Regions from separate parts of the Thalassotalea aquiviva genome, predicted to be linked through region 1. Evidence: predicted binding sites of a transcription regulator. Region 1 holds the regulator's gene; each other region holds the start of a gene.
The links. Region 1 encodes FNR, which switches genes on or off when oxygen is low (the NO sensors DNR and NnrR bind a similar motif). Its sites were predicted from a motif close to TTGATCTAGATCAA; they were not measured.

Region 1 (4,664 bases):
CCAAATCTCCCACCCAAAAATTTCAATCAGTTATCTCAATAAGAGTATGATTATTGCTCATTACTCAATCAGATTTGGTATAAGCGTTAGCTTATGCCTCAAGAAATTTTCGGCGGTATTTTAAGTAATAAAACTACAAAAGCATAGCTATTTGTAACAAAAGCTTGCACTTTATCAACATATTTCGGCATTTTACCAGAAATTAACTATTTTATTTCGACAATGTCGACGATGTTTAACGATTCGGTATTACTTGTAAAGGTATTGACTTGAGGTGGCTTAATGGTTTCTTTGTCAAAAGCGATATCACCACCTGCAACGACTCCTGTTGATAAGTCGACTGACTTAAAATCATACAGTTGATGATCACATAAATGTGACGGCACCACATTTTGCATGGCTGTAAATATCGATTCTGCACGTCCTGGGAAGTGCTTATCCCAGTCAGCAAGCATGTGTTTGACATTCTGACGCTGTAAGTTTGGTTGACTTCCACACAAGTTACAAGGAATGATTGGGAATTGTTTTAACTCAGCATATTGCTTAATGTCCTTTTCCTTGCAATACGCTAATGGTCTAATAACCACGTGCTCGCCATTATCGGATACTAACTTGGCTGGCATGGTTTTGGTTTTACCATTAAAGAACATATTCAACAATAATGTTTCTATCATGTCATCGCGATGATGACCTAGGGCAATTTTAGTCGCACCTAATCGTTTGGCGGTGCTGTATAAAATACCGCGACGTAAGCGAGAGCATAAACTGCAGGTGGTTTTACCTTCAGGGATCTTGTCTTTAACGATACTGTAGGTATCTTCTTCAATAATATGATACTCAACCCCTAATGCTTCAAGGTAGGTAGGTAAAATATGCTCAGGAAAACCCGGTTGCTTTTGATCTAAATTCACCGCGATTAAGTCAAAGTCAATTGGGGCGCGGCTTTTCATATTGATTAAAATATCTAGCATGGTGTAGCTGTCAGCACCGCCCGATAGACACACCATGATTTTGTCGCCTTGTTCAATCATGTTGTAATCAAAAATTGCTTTACCTACCTGATGGCGAAAGCGTTTTTCTAATTTGTTTAGTATGGATAAAGCTACTTTATCGGTAGGTGTTTGAGTCGACATTTGGTAAACCTGCAATGGAAAATGGTGCATTATACCTTATCGCTTTAACAATAAAAAAGCCTCAAAATGTAATTGAGGCTTTGCAAGTCGGTTATTTAAGACAGATTATTGTAAAAATGGCGAAATATAGCCATCAGGTTTAAGCGCTAGTAGATCACAATTAATTCTATCAATAACATGCTCAGCGGTATTGCCGATAAGCATGGCAGAAAGTCCTGTTCGACCAATGGTCCCTAGAATCACTAATTCAGCATCAAGTTCGTTGGCAACCTGTTCTATAACATCTTCAGGTAAGCCTTCTTTAACATGTAAATACTTTTTATCAATGCCAAATTTGGCGGCATGCTGTTGCATCATTTTAATATGATGTGCTTGCATATTTTTATTGTATTCGGCGGCGTCAAACTCTGGAATTTCTATGGCAATATTAATAGGTGTACCAGGATAAGAGTTTACAAAGTGGGTATCGGCTTTTATTAACTTACTTAAATTAATCGCTTCTTCGGTAATTTTATTGTTCAAAGACATATGATCTTCCTCGTCACTGCTGGCGTGAATAGCCGCGAGGATATGACCGTTTTCTGGCCAACTATGCTCTTTTACCAGCAATAGTGGAACCCAGCACTTACGTATGAGATGCCAGTCGGTCGGGGTAAAGATGACAGATTGCAGAGTAGGGTGCTCGTGCGTACTTTTTAATACTAAATCGTATTTGTGCTCATCGACTTCGTTTAAAATGGCTTCAAAAGGTCGATTATGCCAGATCACTTTGTAATCAATTTTGTAGTCAAAATCGATAAGGATGTCGTCTAACCATTGCTCTCTACCTTTAATAACGGTGGCACGCATACTTTCTCTTTCTTCACCTGAAAGCATGGTGGTCATTTCATAAGAGAAGTCGTAAATGCACAGAAATGCAGTTACTTTAGCTTGGGTTTGCTTGGCTAGGGTACACGCCCGTTGTAAGGCTTTTTGGTCTTCGGTGGTGGGATCAATAACGACTAAGAGGTTCTGATAACTTTCCATGCGTATACCTATTCAATATTAAAAACTCATATTAAGCTTAATATTAATATTTGATACTTACAAATAGAACCTGCTTAGACGTTAATTATTTGATTTAATTTCTTTTTACCATTATTTAACTTTATTAATACCCGCTAATTGATATAAACGGTCTTTGTCGATAATGGTAATGAATTTGTTTTCTACTCGAATTAACCCTTCTTTTTGGAAGCGGGTCATTAGGCGAGAAATGGTTTCAATGGTTAAGCCAATGTAATTGCCAATTTCACTGCGAGTCATTGGTAGACAAAACTCGGTTGAAGATAAGTGGCGGGCACCTAGTCGACGTCCATAAGAAGCTAAGAAAGTCGCTAACTTTTCTTCGGCGTTTTTACGATTTAAAAGTAACAACATTTCGTTACCACTATGTAGCTCGTTGCTCATCAAATTCATCATTTGCGCTTTAAGCTTAGGGATCTTTGATGATAAAACATCAAGGACTTCAAATGGGATTTCACAAACCATAGAGGTTTCAAGCGCTTTCGCAAAACTTGGATGGGTTTTATTATTTAAGGCATCAAAGCCCATTAAATCCCCTGCTAAATGAAATCCGGTAATTTGTTCTTCACCAGATTCAGAAATAATAAAGGTTTTAAATGTTCCCGAACGGATCGCATAAAGCGTTTGCAGAGATTCGCCCGCTTTAAACAGTTGAGTATTTTTTTGGATCGGTTTTTTACGCGAGATAATATCATCTAACAGGTTTAGTTCACTTTCATTTAAACTAAATGGTAAACATAACTCACTGATACTACAGCTCTGGCATTTTATATTATTTGTATACGCTATCGTTTGAGGCATATCAACCTTCTATGATGTATTTGGAAAAAGTCAAAAAAATTCTACTAAAAAATTAGATCAAGAGCAATAATCAAAGAATAAATTCCTGCTAATAATAAAAAAATTGAAGTAACTTTACGAAAATAATTATTTTTTAAAGTTTTGCTAACAAAGCCGTAACCTTGCGAAAGGGTAAATAAAGCTGGCAAAGTGCCAAGTCCAAAACTCATCATTATGAACATCCCATCTATACCATTTGCCGATGCCATACTCCAAGTTAAGGTAGAATAAACCAAGCCACATGGTAACCAACCCCAGATTGCACCTAGCATTAAAGCTTGTTTAACATTGCTAACAGGGATAAATCGTTTACTAAGAGGCTGAATTTTAACCCATAACTTTTTTCCGATGGCCTCTACTCGAGTGAGTAAAAAAGACCATTGACCAATATACAAGGCAAGGAATATTAAAAAGATGGCGGCAATCACTCTGAGCCAGTTTACATGAACCCCAATAGATTTGATAGCTAAAGAACCTGTGACTCCGGCAATTAACCCAGCAATAGAGTAAGAAAGGATGCGACCCGCATTGTAACCTAGGATAAGGTTAATATTGGGTTTTTCATGTTTTATTACAACATTTGCGCTCAGCATAGAGGTAATGCCTCCGCACATAGCAACACAGTGACCGGCCCCTGCTAAACCAATCAAAAAGGCCGAAAAATAACTTAATTCCATTCGTCTTCTGATGACTCTTCTAAGTTGGATTTGTGCTGATGCTCGGTTGTTTTGGCATCGGGTTGTTTATGTTTTTTGCTGTGTTTTTTGGCTGTTTTGTCTTCATCAAATAAGATGCTCATACCTTGTTTTTCTAAATCATCAAATTGCTCGGTTTTCACCGCCCAAAAAAACAAATAAATGGCTAAAGCAGTAAATAAAATGGCAATGGGAATTAAAATGTAGATGACACTCATAAAGTAGCCTATACCGACCCGTTATTTTAATAATCTTAGTGAATTGCTGACCACAATAATAGAACTTGCAGACATGCCTAATACTGCCAGATATGGGGTAATAAAGCCAGCAACCGCAAGCGGTAATACGATGGCGTTATAGGCAAAAGCCCAACCAAAGTTTTGCCGAATGATACGATTGGTTTTATCACTGATCTGACAAAGAGCTAATATAGACGACAACTTATTGTTTAATAAAATAACATCGGCACCACTTTTCGCTATTTCGGTGCCACTGCCCATAGCTATCGATACGTGCGCTGCCGCGAATACGGGGGAGTCATTAACCCCATCGCCAACCATGGCTAAATGATTACCCTGGCGTTGCTGTTGTTCAATAATGTTCAATTTATCTTGGGCACTACAAGCACTGTGAGCATCGTTAATGGGGAGTTGCTGTAGAAATACATCAACCCCTTTTTTAGAGTCTCCACTTATGAGCATGGGTTCGATTTGATGTTGTTTTAACGTCTCTAAAACGAGCACTGCATCGTCTCGAATGCTGTCTTTTAAATAAAAAGCAGCAACGCATTGCCCATTTAATATCAAAATACACTGAGCATCATCGTATGCTGAGTTTACTTTGGCAAAGTTTTTAACCCATTCAAATTTGCCAATCAGAATCGTTTGACCTTGATATTTCCCTTCAATACCGCAACCTGGGATAACTTTTA
Region 2 (4,664 bases), 1.2 Mb from region 1:
CAAGTAATGAGGTGACGATGGTTAAGCGCTTTTTACGACGAGGGTTCATGTTAACTACCTTGCTGTTGTTCCACTTGAGAAAGCTCTTTAGTACGTGCTTGTGCTGCTTGTTTGAGCTTGGTTTCTCGTTTAATACGTTGACGTAACTTGGTTAAAATTTGTTTTTCTTTACTGCGACTGTTGATTGTTAATAATACCAAAATGATTGCCGTAAAGCCGTAAGATAACCAAACATAGAAGGCATAGCCACCCATGTTAAAAAAATCAGAAAGAGAATCAAATGACATTATTTACCCTCCGTTTGCAGGGCTAATGATTTAACCCAAGGGCGCATCGCGTTACGTGAAATAATTTCAGCTTTAAAGCGAATACAAATAAGTGCCGCGACCATAAAGGCAAAGCCAAAGAAGCTAAACATAAATGGGATCAGCATATCAATAGAAATCGAAGGCTTATCAAATTTAGAAATGGTGGCGCCTTGATGTAAAGTATTCCACCATTCAACACTGTAGTGAATAATAGGTAGGTTAATCACCCCAACTAACGCCAGTACGCTGGCAGCTTTTGCCGCCAAGGCTTTATCTTCGAAGGCGTTGTAAAGCGCCATAACCCCTAAATATAAAAATAGCAAAATAAGCTCAGAGGTAAGGCGAGCATCCCATACCCACCAAGCACCCCACATCGGTTTTCCCCAAGCCGCACCGGTAAAAAGCGCAATAGCGGTGAAAGTTGCACCAACGGGCGCCATGGCTGCAATCGATGTTTCAGCCAATTTCATTTGCCAGACAAGACCACACAAGGCGCTGATCGCCATTCCTAAGTATATCCCCATAGACAGCATAGCTGAGGGTACATGGATATAAAATATGCGAACGGTTTCACCTTGCTGATAATCAGGGGGTGAAAATACCAAGCCAATGACCATACCAGTTGTTAATAAAATTGCACTGATCCAAGCAAACCAAGGTGTTAATGTGCCACTGAGTTGATAAGCTCGTTCAGGATTTGCATAAGGGTGTAACCACTTCCACATATTAGTTAATACTCACTTTAAGGGCTGAGCCCACGGCAAATGGGGCTAAAGTTAACGATCCAAAAAATAATGCTGCGATTATAGCAAGTTGACCATCGTAAGGTAAATTCATACTTGCGGCATCAATGGCACTGGTGGCAAAGATTAAAACGGGTATATACAGAGGCAGGATCAATAAACTCAATAACACCCCGCCTTTTTTTAACCCTACCGTGAGTGCCACACCGATGGCGCCAAGCAAGCTTAAGACTGGCGTTCCCAGTAATAAGGTCAACAATAAAGCACCATAACTGTTTTCATGTAAATTTAAAAGTACCCCTAATAAAGGAGCAATAAAGATCAACGGTAAGCCGGTGATCAACCAATGTGCGGTGATTTTGGCTAAGACTAAGACAAATGTTGGGCACGGGCTCAATAATAATTGTTCTAATGAGCCATCAAGATAGTCATTTTTAAATAAACGTTCTAACGACAATAACGTTGAAAGTAAAGCCGCAACCCAGATGATCCCAGGGGCAATTTTCATCAAGGTATTGGCCTGTGGACCAACCCCTAAGGGGAACAGAGATACCACAATAATAAAGAACAAGAGCGGGTTGACAATATCGTCCCTATGGCGAAAAGCAATGGTGAGGTCTCTGTTTAAGATAGTGACAAAAGCGTGACGATAACTAATGGTCATAAAGATATGTGGTCCAGTTGGTGCTCAAGCGTAATTTTGTTATAACGCGTCGTTGGTATCGACAAGTCTTGATGGGTGGTTAATATCACTACCCCGCCATTATCGGCATGCTGTAAAAACAATTGTTCAAGATTTTTTACACCCGATTTGTCGATGGCGGTAAATGGCTCATCCAATATCCAAATGTTACTGTTGCTTTGCCACAACCTTGCCAATGCAATGCGTCGATGTTGACCCGCACTTAAATGCGCGGCGCTGGCGTCCTCAAAACCATAAAGGTTGACTTTACTTAAAGCCTCTTCGGCTTGTTTAGGATCAAGTCCGTGCATGGTGAGGTAAAATTGTAAATTTTCTTCACTGGTCATTTCACCCTTAACACCGGCTAAATGGCCTAAAAATAATAAATCAGACTTATATTCTTCGTCATATTCGTTGATGCTTTTTCCACGGTAAAGCACCTCACCGTCAAAAGGCGAAGATAGGCCTGCTAAAATTCTTAACAGACTGGTTTTACCGGTACCATTAGCGCCTTCGATTTGAATTATATCGCCAGGGCAGGCGTTAAAACAAAGGTCTTCAAAGAGTAATCTGTCTTCTCTTATACAGGTCAGATTATGGGCGCATAGTAAGCTGTTGGTTGATGATTGCAAAGTTAAAAGCCTAACCTAATGTATTTATATTTATTGGAATAACTTATGGCAGATTGTTATTAGCGCCAAAGTTCTTTAAAGTCATTATCTAAGATTTAAATAATATCCTTAATATTGAATATTTTATAGAGGATTTTTCGATAAAAATGTTTTTTAATAATGGGGATAACATTAAATAAACAAGATTTGGTTTTTTTGGTGCTTTTCACCGTATAATAGACCTAAATGTCGTTTTTGACCTTTATCACTGAGTGATTTTTAAATTGGAGTAGTCAATGATCCCTGAAATAGGCCATTTTGCGTTAATCATCGCTATGGCATTTGCTATTTGTTTGTCTATCGTCCCGCTAGTGGGTGTTTACAATCAGAACCAGCGCTTGATATACCTTGCTAAACCACTGACATTTGGTATGTTTTTGTTTACTAGTGTCAGCCTTGTGTTATTAGCTTACAGCTTTGTTGTTGATGACTTTTCGGTTAAATACATAGCGGGTCACTCCAATTCAGAATTGCCTTACTATTTTAAAATCAGTGCGGTGTGGGGCGGCCATGAAGGCTCTCTTTTACTTTGGGTATTCTCGTTAACTGCATGGACCATGGCTGTTGCTGTTTTTAGTAAACACGTTGAACAAGCCTTTGTGTCTCGCGTATTGGCGATTATGGGGATGATAGCCGTTGGCTTTATGGCGTTCACCTTGCTTACCTCTAACCCATTTGATCGACTATTGCCTAACTTCCCGATGGAAGGGCGTGACCTCAATCCGCTATTACAAGATGTCGGCTTAATTATTCATCCTCCAATGCTTTATATGGGCTATGTTGGATTTTCTGTGGCATTTGCTTTTGCTATCGCTGCTTTGATGTGTGGAAAAATGGATGCCGCGTGGGCCCGCTGGTCAAGACCATGGACCATCGGCGCATGGATGTTTTTAACTCTAGGCATTGCTTTGGGCAGTTGGTGGGCTTACTACGAGCTTGGCTGGGGTGGCTGGTGGTTTTGGGATCCGGTAGAAAATGCCTCATTTATGCCATGGCTTGTAGGCACGGCATTGATTCACTCTTTAGCGGTTACCGAAAAGCGCGGTGCGTTTCGTAACTGGACCGTGTTGTTAGCCATTTTTACCTTCAGTTTAAGTTTATTAGGTACTTTCTTAGTGCGTTCAGGGGTATTAACGTCGGTGCATTCTTTTGCCGCAGATCCTACCCGAGGTGCGTTTATCTTAATGTTATTGGCAATTGCGGTTGGTGGTTCTTTATTACTTTATGCCCTACGTGGCTCGAACGTGACCAGTTTTAGCTCATTTGGCTTAGTCTCACGTGAAGTGGCAATTTTGGTCTCTAATATTATTTTAGTCGTGGCCGCAGTGACCGTGATGTTAGGCACTCTATATCCCTTATTAATTGATGCGTTGGGTATGGGTAAAATATCGGTAGGGCCACCGTATTTTAATGCGGTATTTGTCCCAATCATGAGTCTGTTGTTTATTGTCATGGGAATTGGACCTCTGATCCGTTGGAAAAAAGCCAAAAAGGGCGAGTTATTTAAGCAAATTAACGTCATTTCTATTAGCGCGGTGATTTTTGGTTTAGCGTTCCCGTTTTTATACCATGGAGAGTTTAATATAGCCGTCGCCTTTGGTATGGGCTTAGCAAGTTGGGTTGCAATGGTGGCCGCCAAAGACATTAAAAATCAAATACACCTGCCAAACGGTAGCTGGAATATTAAGCGGCTTAGTCTTTCCCACTTAGGGATGGCCGTCGCACATACGGGGATTGCGGTTACGATTGTCGGTGTGACCCTAGTATCGGCTTACGAGTCTGAAACCAATGTTAGAATGGATGTTGGTGAGCAGATTGAAGTATCGGGCTATAAAATTGAATTTAATGGAATAAAAATCGTTGAAGGACCTAACTACACTGCTCAACAAGGCCAGATTAATGTGTATGACGATGGTGAAATGATTGCATTGTTAAAACCTGAACGCCGTCAATATCGAGTCCAAACCATGGGCATGACCGAAGCTGGTATCGATCCTGGGTTGTTTCGGGACGTTTATGTGGCGTTAGGCGATCCATTAGAAGGTTCTGCTTGGGCCATTCGAGTGCATTACAAACCTTTTGTGCGCTGGATTTGGTTGGGGGCTATTTTCATGGCGCTCGGTGGCATTTTTGCGATGATGGATAAACGCTACCGTAATAAAGCACGTAAGAGTGCCGAACAGCAGACTAAGGTCATTGCTGCAAAGCCAGAAACCAGTATGACAGGAGTTTAATTGATGAAAATAATGATTCGACTGAT
Region 3 (4,664 bases), 1.3 Mb from region 1:
ACTTCGGGCTGTATTGTGCCATCTGCTGGCGCCATTTCTAATTGACGGTGGTTAAAGCTTAGCAGCCAGTGCAAATTTAAATCAAAAATCGATATTTTTACCCAACGATGCTCAAGAAAGTCAAAATCGCCGTCTTCAATAGCGTCTTTAAAAATGGCGGACAACAGTTTCAAAACAATCAGTTTTTGTACCTTAAAAGGTACTAAATTCAGCGCCGGACGAATGACCGTCGGTAAGTGATTTACGATATTGGTTCTAAAGGGCAAAGGCAATCTTAGCAGCGGGTTATGGATCGTCACGACACACATCCTAAATAGGTTATAAAAGCTCATATCATAACTAGGTTGGCAAATTAAACTTCTAATTAGATCAAGTTCGCATCGATTGCTTCGTTTAATTCCTAGGCAATTTAATTTAAATCAATGTGTCGATGTTTTGACTTATTAGAATGCTGGTCAAAATATTATTATTAATCAGAAAAGAATAAAAAGTATCATGGAATTGCTTTGTCCTGCGGGGAACCTGCCTGCGTTAAAAACGGCCATAGATAATGGCGCTGATGCTGTCTACATCGGCATGAAGGATGACACCAATGCGCGTCATTTCGCGGGCTTGAATTTTAATGGCAAAAAGCTACAAAAAGCGGCGGATTATGTCCATCTGCATGGGAAAAAGTTACACGTTGCAATCAATACTTTTGCCCATCCTAATGGCACCTTGCGCTGGCGCCAAGCGGTTGATGATGCCGTAGCCATTGGCGCGGATGCTTTGATTGTGGCCGATATTGGGGTGCTTGATTATGCGGCCAACAAATACCCAGATATTGAACTGCATGTATCGGTGCAAGCGTCCACCACCAACATTGAAGCCATTAACTTTTATAAACAGAACTTTGAGGTAAAACGAGTGGTTCTACCTAGAGTTTTGTCGGTTCAGCAAGTTCGACAGCTTGCGAAAAACTCTCCAGTGGCATTGGAGGTTTTCGCTTTTGGTAGTTTGTGTATTATGGCTGAAGGGCGGTGTTATTTGTCGTCTTATTTAACAGGCGAATCGCCCAATACCGTGGGTGCTTGTTCACCGGCGAAATTTGTTCGCTGGCAAGAAACCCAAGACGGTTTGGAAAGTCGTCTAAACGATGTGTTAATCGATCGCTATCAAGCCGATGAAAATGCTGGTTATCCGACTTTATGTAAAGGCCGTTTTGATGTTGGTGGGCACACGTATCATGCACTTGAAGAACCGGTGAGCTTAAATACCCTTGAGCTTTTACCTGACTTAGCCAAAATGGGCATCGCATCGGTCAAAATTGAAGGTCGCCAGCGCAGTCCAGCTTATGTTGAACAAATCGCTCGTATCTGGCGAGCAGCTATCGACAGGTATCATCAGGATCCTAAATCGTATCAAGTCAGTGACCATTGGATGCAGGGGCTGTCTGGCTTATCAGAAGGTACTCAAACCACATTGGGTGCATATCATCGAAAATGGCAATAATGCGCTAATCTCAAACGGGTAACAATCATGAAATTATCATTAGGTGCTGGTCAGTTTTTTTGGCCAGCGAAGCAGGTTGAACATTTTTATCAACAGGCGATGGAAAGCGAAGCCGATATTATTTATCTCGGCGAAACGGTTTGTTCAAAACGTCGTGAACTTAAAGCCGGACAATGGTTAGCGTTAGCAAAAGAAGTGGCCAAAAGTGGTAAACAGGTGGTCGTTTCTACAATGGCGTTACTGGAATCGTCAGCCGAAGTAAAGATCATGCGCAGTCTTTGCGATAACGGCGAATTACTGGTTGAGGCGAACGACTTAAGCGGGGTGCAAATAATGGCCGAATTAAAGCGCCCTTTTGTCCTTGGACCGGCCATTAATTGCTATAACCTAGAAACCCTTAAAGTGTTTTTAAAGCAAGGTATGAAGCGATGGGTTATGCCCGTGGAACTGTCTGGCGATTGGCTGCAACAGGTCTTGCAACAAGCTGAAGATGAAGGCATACGCGATCTCTTTGAAAGTGAAGTATTTGCCTACGGTCATCTTCCTTTGGCTTATTCTGCTCGTTGTTTTACCGCACGCTCTGAAAACCGAGAGAAAGACGATTGCCAATACTGTTGTATTAATTATCCTCAAGGACGCTCGTTAAAAAGTCGCGAGGGCCAACAGGTATTTGTGCTTAATGGCATCCAAACCATGTCAGGTTATCAATATAATTTAATTAATGATTTAACCAGTATGGCCAATGTTGGCGTTGATATTGTTCGAATCAGCCCTGACAACGACAATGCACTGTGGCAGTTATCGCAATTTAAACAACAGTTACAAAATCCCGAAAATCTAACTCTCGCAGACAACCAGTGTAATGGTTATTGGCATAAAATATCGGGTATGCATTCGGTTTAAGCATCGGCTAAACACTGAGCTGAGATCAACCCTTATCTGGGACGTAACGTTTTGTTGCAAATGTTGAATAATTGTCAAAATAAGTAAATAGATCTAGATCAACCAAGTTCCAACCAAGATAAGATAGCATTGTATCTAGAATTTAACAGATAACATCAGCATAGGGCTGATGTTGCAAATTTTAGAAGCGCAAAATATTGTCACAGCCTAATACGCCATTAATCGAAGTTTCTGATCTTACCTGTATTAGGGAAGATCGGATCCTGTTTGAGCACTTGAATTTTGCCATCAGCTCTGGCGATATCGTTCAAATCGAAGGTCCAAACGGGGCTGGTAAAACAAGTTTGTTGCGTATCCTTTCGGGATTGGCGTCACCATTTGATGGCAAAGTGCTGTTTAATAATGAAGTCATTAACGATTGTCGCGAATATTTTCATCAAAATTTGGTTTATTTAGGGCATCTTCCTGGGGTCAAAGGCGAAATGTCTGCCCAGGAAAACTTAGAGTTTAATCTTGCCTTACACGGTATTGATGCAGAACAAGCTGAGCAAAGATTATCAGACGTCAACCTTTACGGCTTTGAAGACAGTTTAGCGTCGCATTTAAGTGCGGGTCAGCATCGACGAATTGCATTGGCAAGATTGTTTTCAGCAACGGCACCCGTATGGATTTTAGATGAACCTTTTACTGCCATTGATAAAGCCGGAGTTCAGCGTCTAGAACAACTTTTTGTCGAGCATGCAAAACGTGGTGGATGCGTTATTTTAACAACCCATCAAGATTTATCTATTAGTGCTGAAAAAATTAAAAAAATCAGTCTTGAATATCGCTTGTTTTAGGAAGTCGAGATCTTATGTTAGAAAAAAACTTATCATATCGCGCCGTTTTCAAGCTGATATTAATGCGAGATCTTACCATTGCCTTGCGCCATCGTGATGACATCGTGAATCCCTTATTGTTTTTCATCATTGTGGTGTCACTGTTTCCGCTTGGTATCGGCCCTGAAACCAATACATTAACCCGAATTGCACCAGGCATTATTTGGGTTGCGGCGCTATTAGCGAATTTATTGTCATTGGATCGCTTGTTTAAGTCCGATCACCTTGATGGGTCTTTGGAGCAAATGTTATTAAGTCCGCACCCGGTGTTTGTGGTGGTGCTGGCAAAAGTATTTGCGCATTGGTTGATCACCGGTTTACCGTTAATTTTGGTTGCTCCTTTGCTGGCGGTTATGTTGCATTTACACGAATTAAGTTATGGGGCGTTAATCTTGACCTTGTTGTTAGGTACCCCGGTACTAAGTTTGCTTGGCGCTATTGGCGTGGCGTTAACCGTAGGTATTAAAAAAGGCGGTGTGTTACTGAGTTTGCTTATTCTGCCGTTATATATTCCGGTGTTAATTTTTGCTACCAGTGCCATAGACACCGCAGCAATGAACATGCCTTATAACGGTCAATTAGCGATCATTGCGGCCCTGTTTTTTGGTTCATTAACATTAGCCCCATTTGCTGTCGGGGCGGCTTTAAGAGTGAGTACTAACTAATGTGGAAATGGTTACACCCATATGCAAATCCAGAAGTGTCATATCACTTCTCAAATAAACTAACCCCATGGTTCACCCTCTTGGCAGCTACTCTGTTGAGTATCGGGATAGTCTGGGCACTAGCTTTTGTCCCAGCCGATTATCAACAAGGTGACAGTTTTAGGATCTTTTACTTGCATGTCCCTGCCGCCATGTTATCGATGGGGATTTATGTCAGTATTGCGATTTTGGCTTTTACCAGCTTGGTTTGGCAGTTTAAGTTAGCCAACGCTTCTGCTGCAGCGTTAGCACCAATTGGCGCGATATTTACCGCGATTGCCTTATTTACTGGCGCCGCATGGGGAAAACCTATGTGGGGGACATGGTGGATTTGGGATGCTCGCTTAACCTCTGAATTGATTTTACTGTTTTTATATTTGGGCATTATTGCTTTAGACAATGCCTTTGAAGATAAAATCTTAGCTGGTAAGGCTGCCAGTATTTTAGCCATTGTTGGGGTTATCAACATTCCAATTATTCATTACTCGGTTGAATGGTGGAATACCCTACATCAAGGTGCCACGGTCAGTAAATTCGACAAACCATCAATGTCAGCAGAAATGCTCTGGCCGTTCTTAGTGTGTTTACTTGGGTTTTCATTCTTGGTTGGTGCGATTGCCTGCAAACGTTTTTGTAATGAAGTGTTAACGCGCAATAGTATGCGTCCATGGGTACGCGCTCTTGCCAC

Region 2: the regulator FNR is predicted to act here: its motif matches at 2,600-2,613, upstream of ccmA (cytochrome c biogenesis heme-transporting ATPase CcmA).
Region 3: the regulator FNR is predicted to act here: its motif matches at 2,483-2,496, upstream of ccmA (cytochrome c biogenesis heme-transporting ATPase CcmA).

The regions. Positions count from the first base shown of each region.
Region 1 covers NZ_CP166961.1:1,532,239-1,536,902, forward strand. The annotation lists gene ttcA (tRNA 2-thiocytidine(32) synthetase TtcA) at 207-1,133, opposite strand; gene uspE (universal stress protein UspE) at 1,239-2,159, opposite strand; gene fnr (fumarate/nitrate reduction transcriptional regulator Fnr) at 2,271-2,999, opposite strand; gene ACAY00_RS06890 (sulfite exporter TauE/SafE family protein) at 3,044-3,715, opposite strand; gene ccoS (cbb3-type cytochrome oxidase assembly protein CcoS) at 3,706-3,951, opposite strand; gene ACAY00_RS06900 (heavy metal translocating P-type ATPase) at 3,973-4,664, opposite strand, start outside.
Region 2 covers NZ_CP166961.1:356,770-361,433, forward strand. The annotation lists gene ccmE (cytochrome c maturation protein CcmE) at 1-49, opposite strand, end outside; gene ccmD (heme exporter protein CcmD) at 51-287, opposite strand; gene ACAY00_RS01555 (heme ABC transporter permease) at 287-1,033, opposite strand; gene ccmB (heme exporter protein CcmB) at 1,035-1,715, opposite strand; gene ccmA (cytochrome c biogenesis heme-transporting ATPase CcmA) at 1,712-2,365, opposite strand; gene ACAY00_RS01570 (heme lyase CcmF/NrfE family subunit) at 2,641-4,638, shown strand; gene ACAY00_RS01575 (DsbE family thiol:disulfide interchange protein) at 4,642-4,664, shown strand, end outside.
Region 3 covers NZ_CP166961.1:2,832,580-2,837,243, reverse strand. The annotation lists gene ACAY00_RS12675 (SCP2 domain-containing protein) at 1-299, opposite strand, end outside; gene ACAY00_RS12670 (peptidase U32 family protein) at 496-1,491, shown strand; gene ACAY00_RS12665 (U32 family peptidase) at 1,519-2,394, shown strand; gene ccmA (cytochrome c biogenesis heme-transporting ATPase CcmA) at 2,592-3,233, shown strand; gene ccmB (heme exporter protein CcmB) at 3,248-3,937, shown strand; gene ACAY00_RS12650 (heme ABC transporter permease) at 3,937-4,664, shown strand, end outside.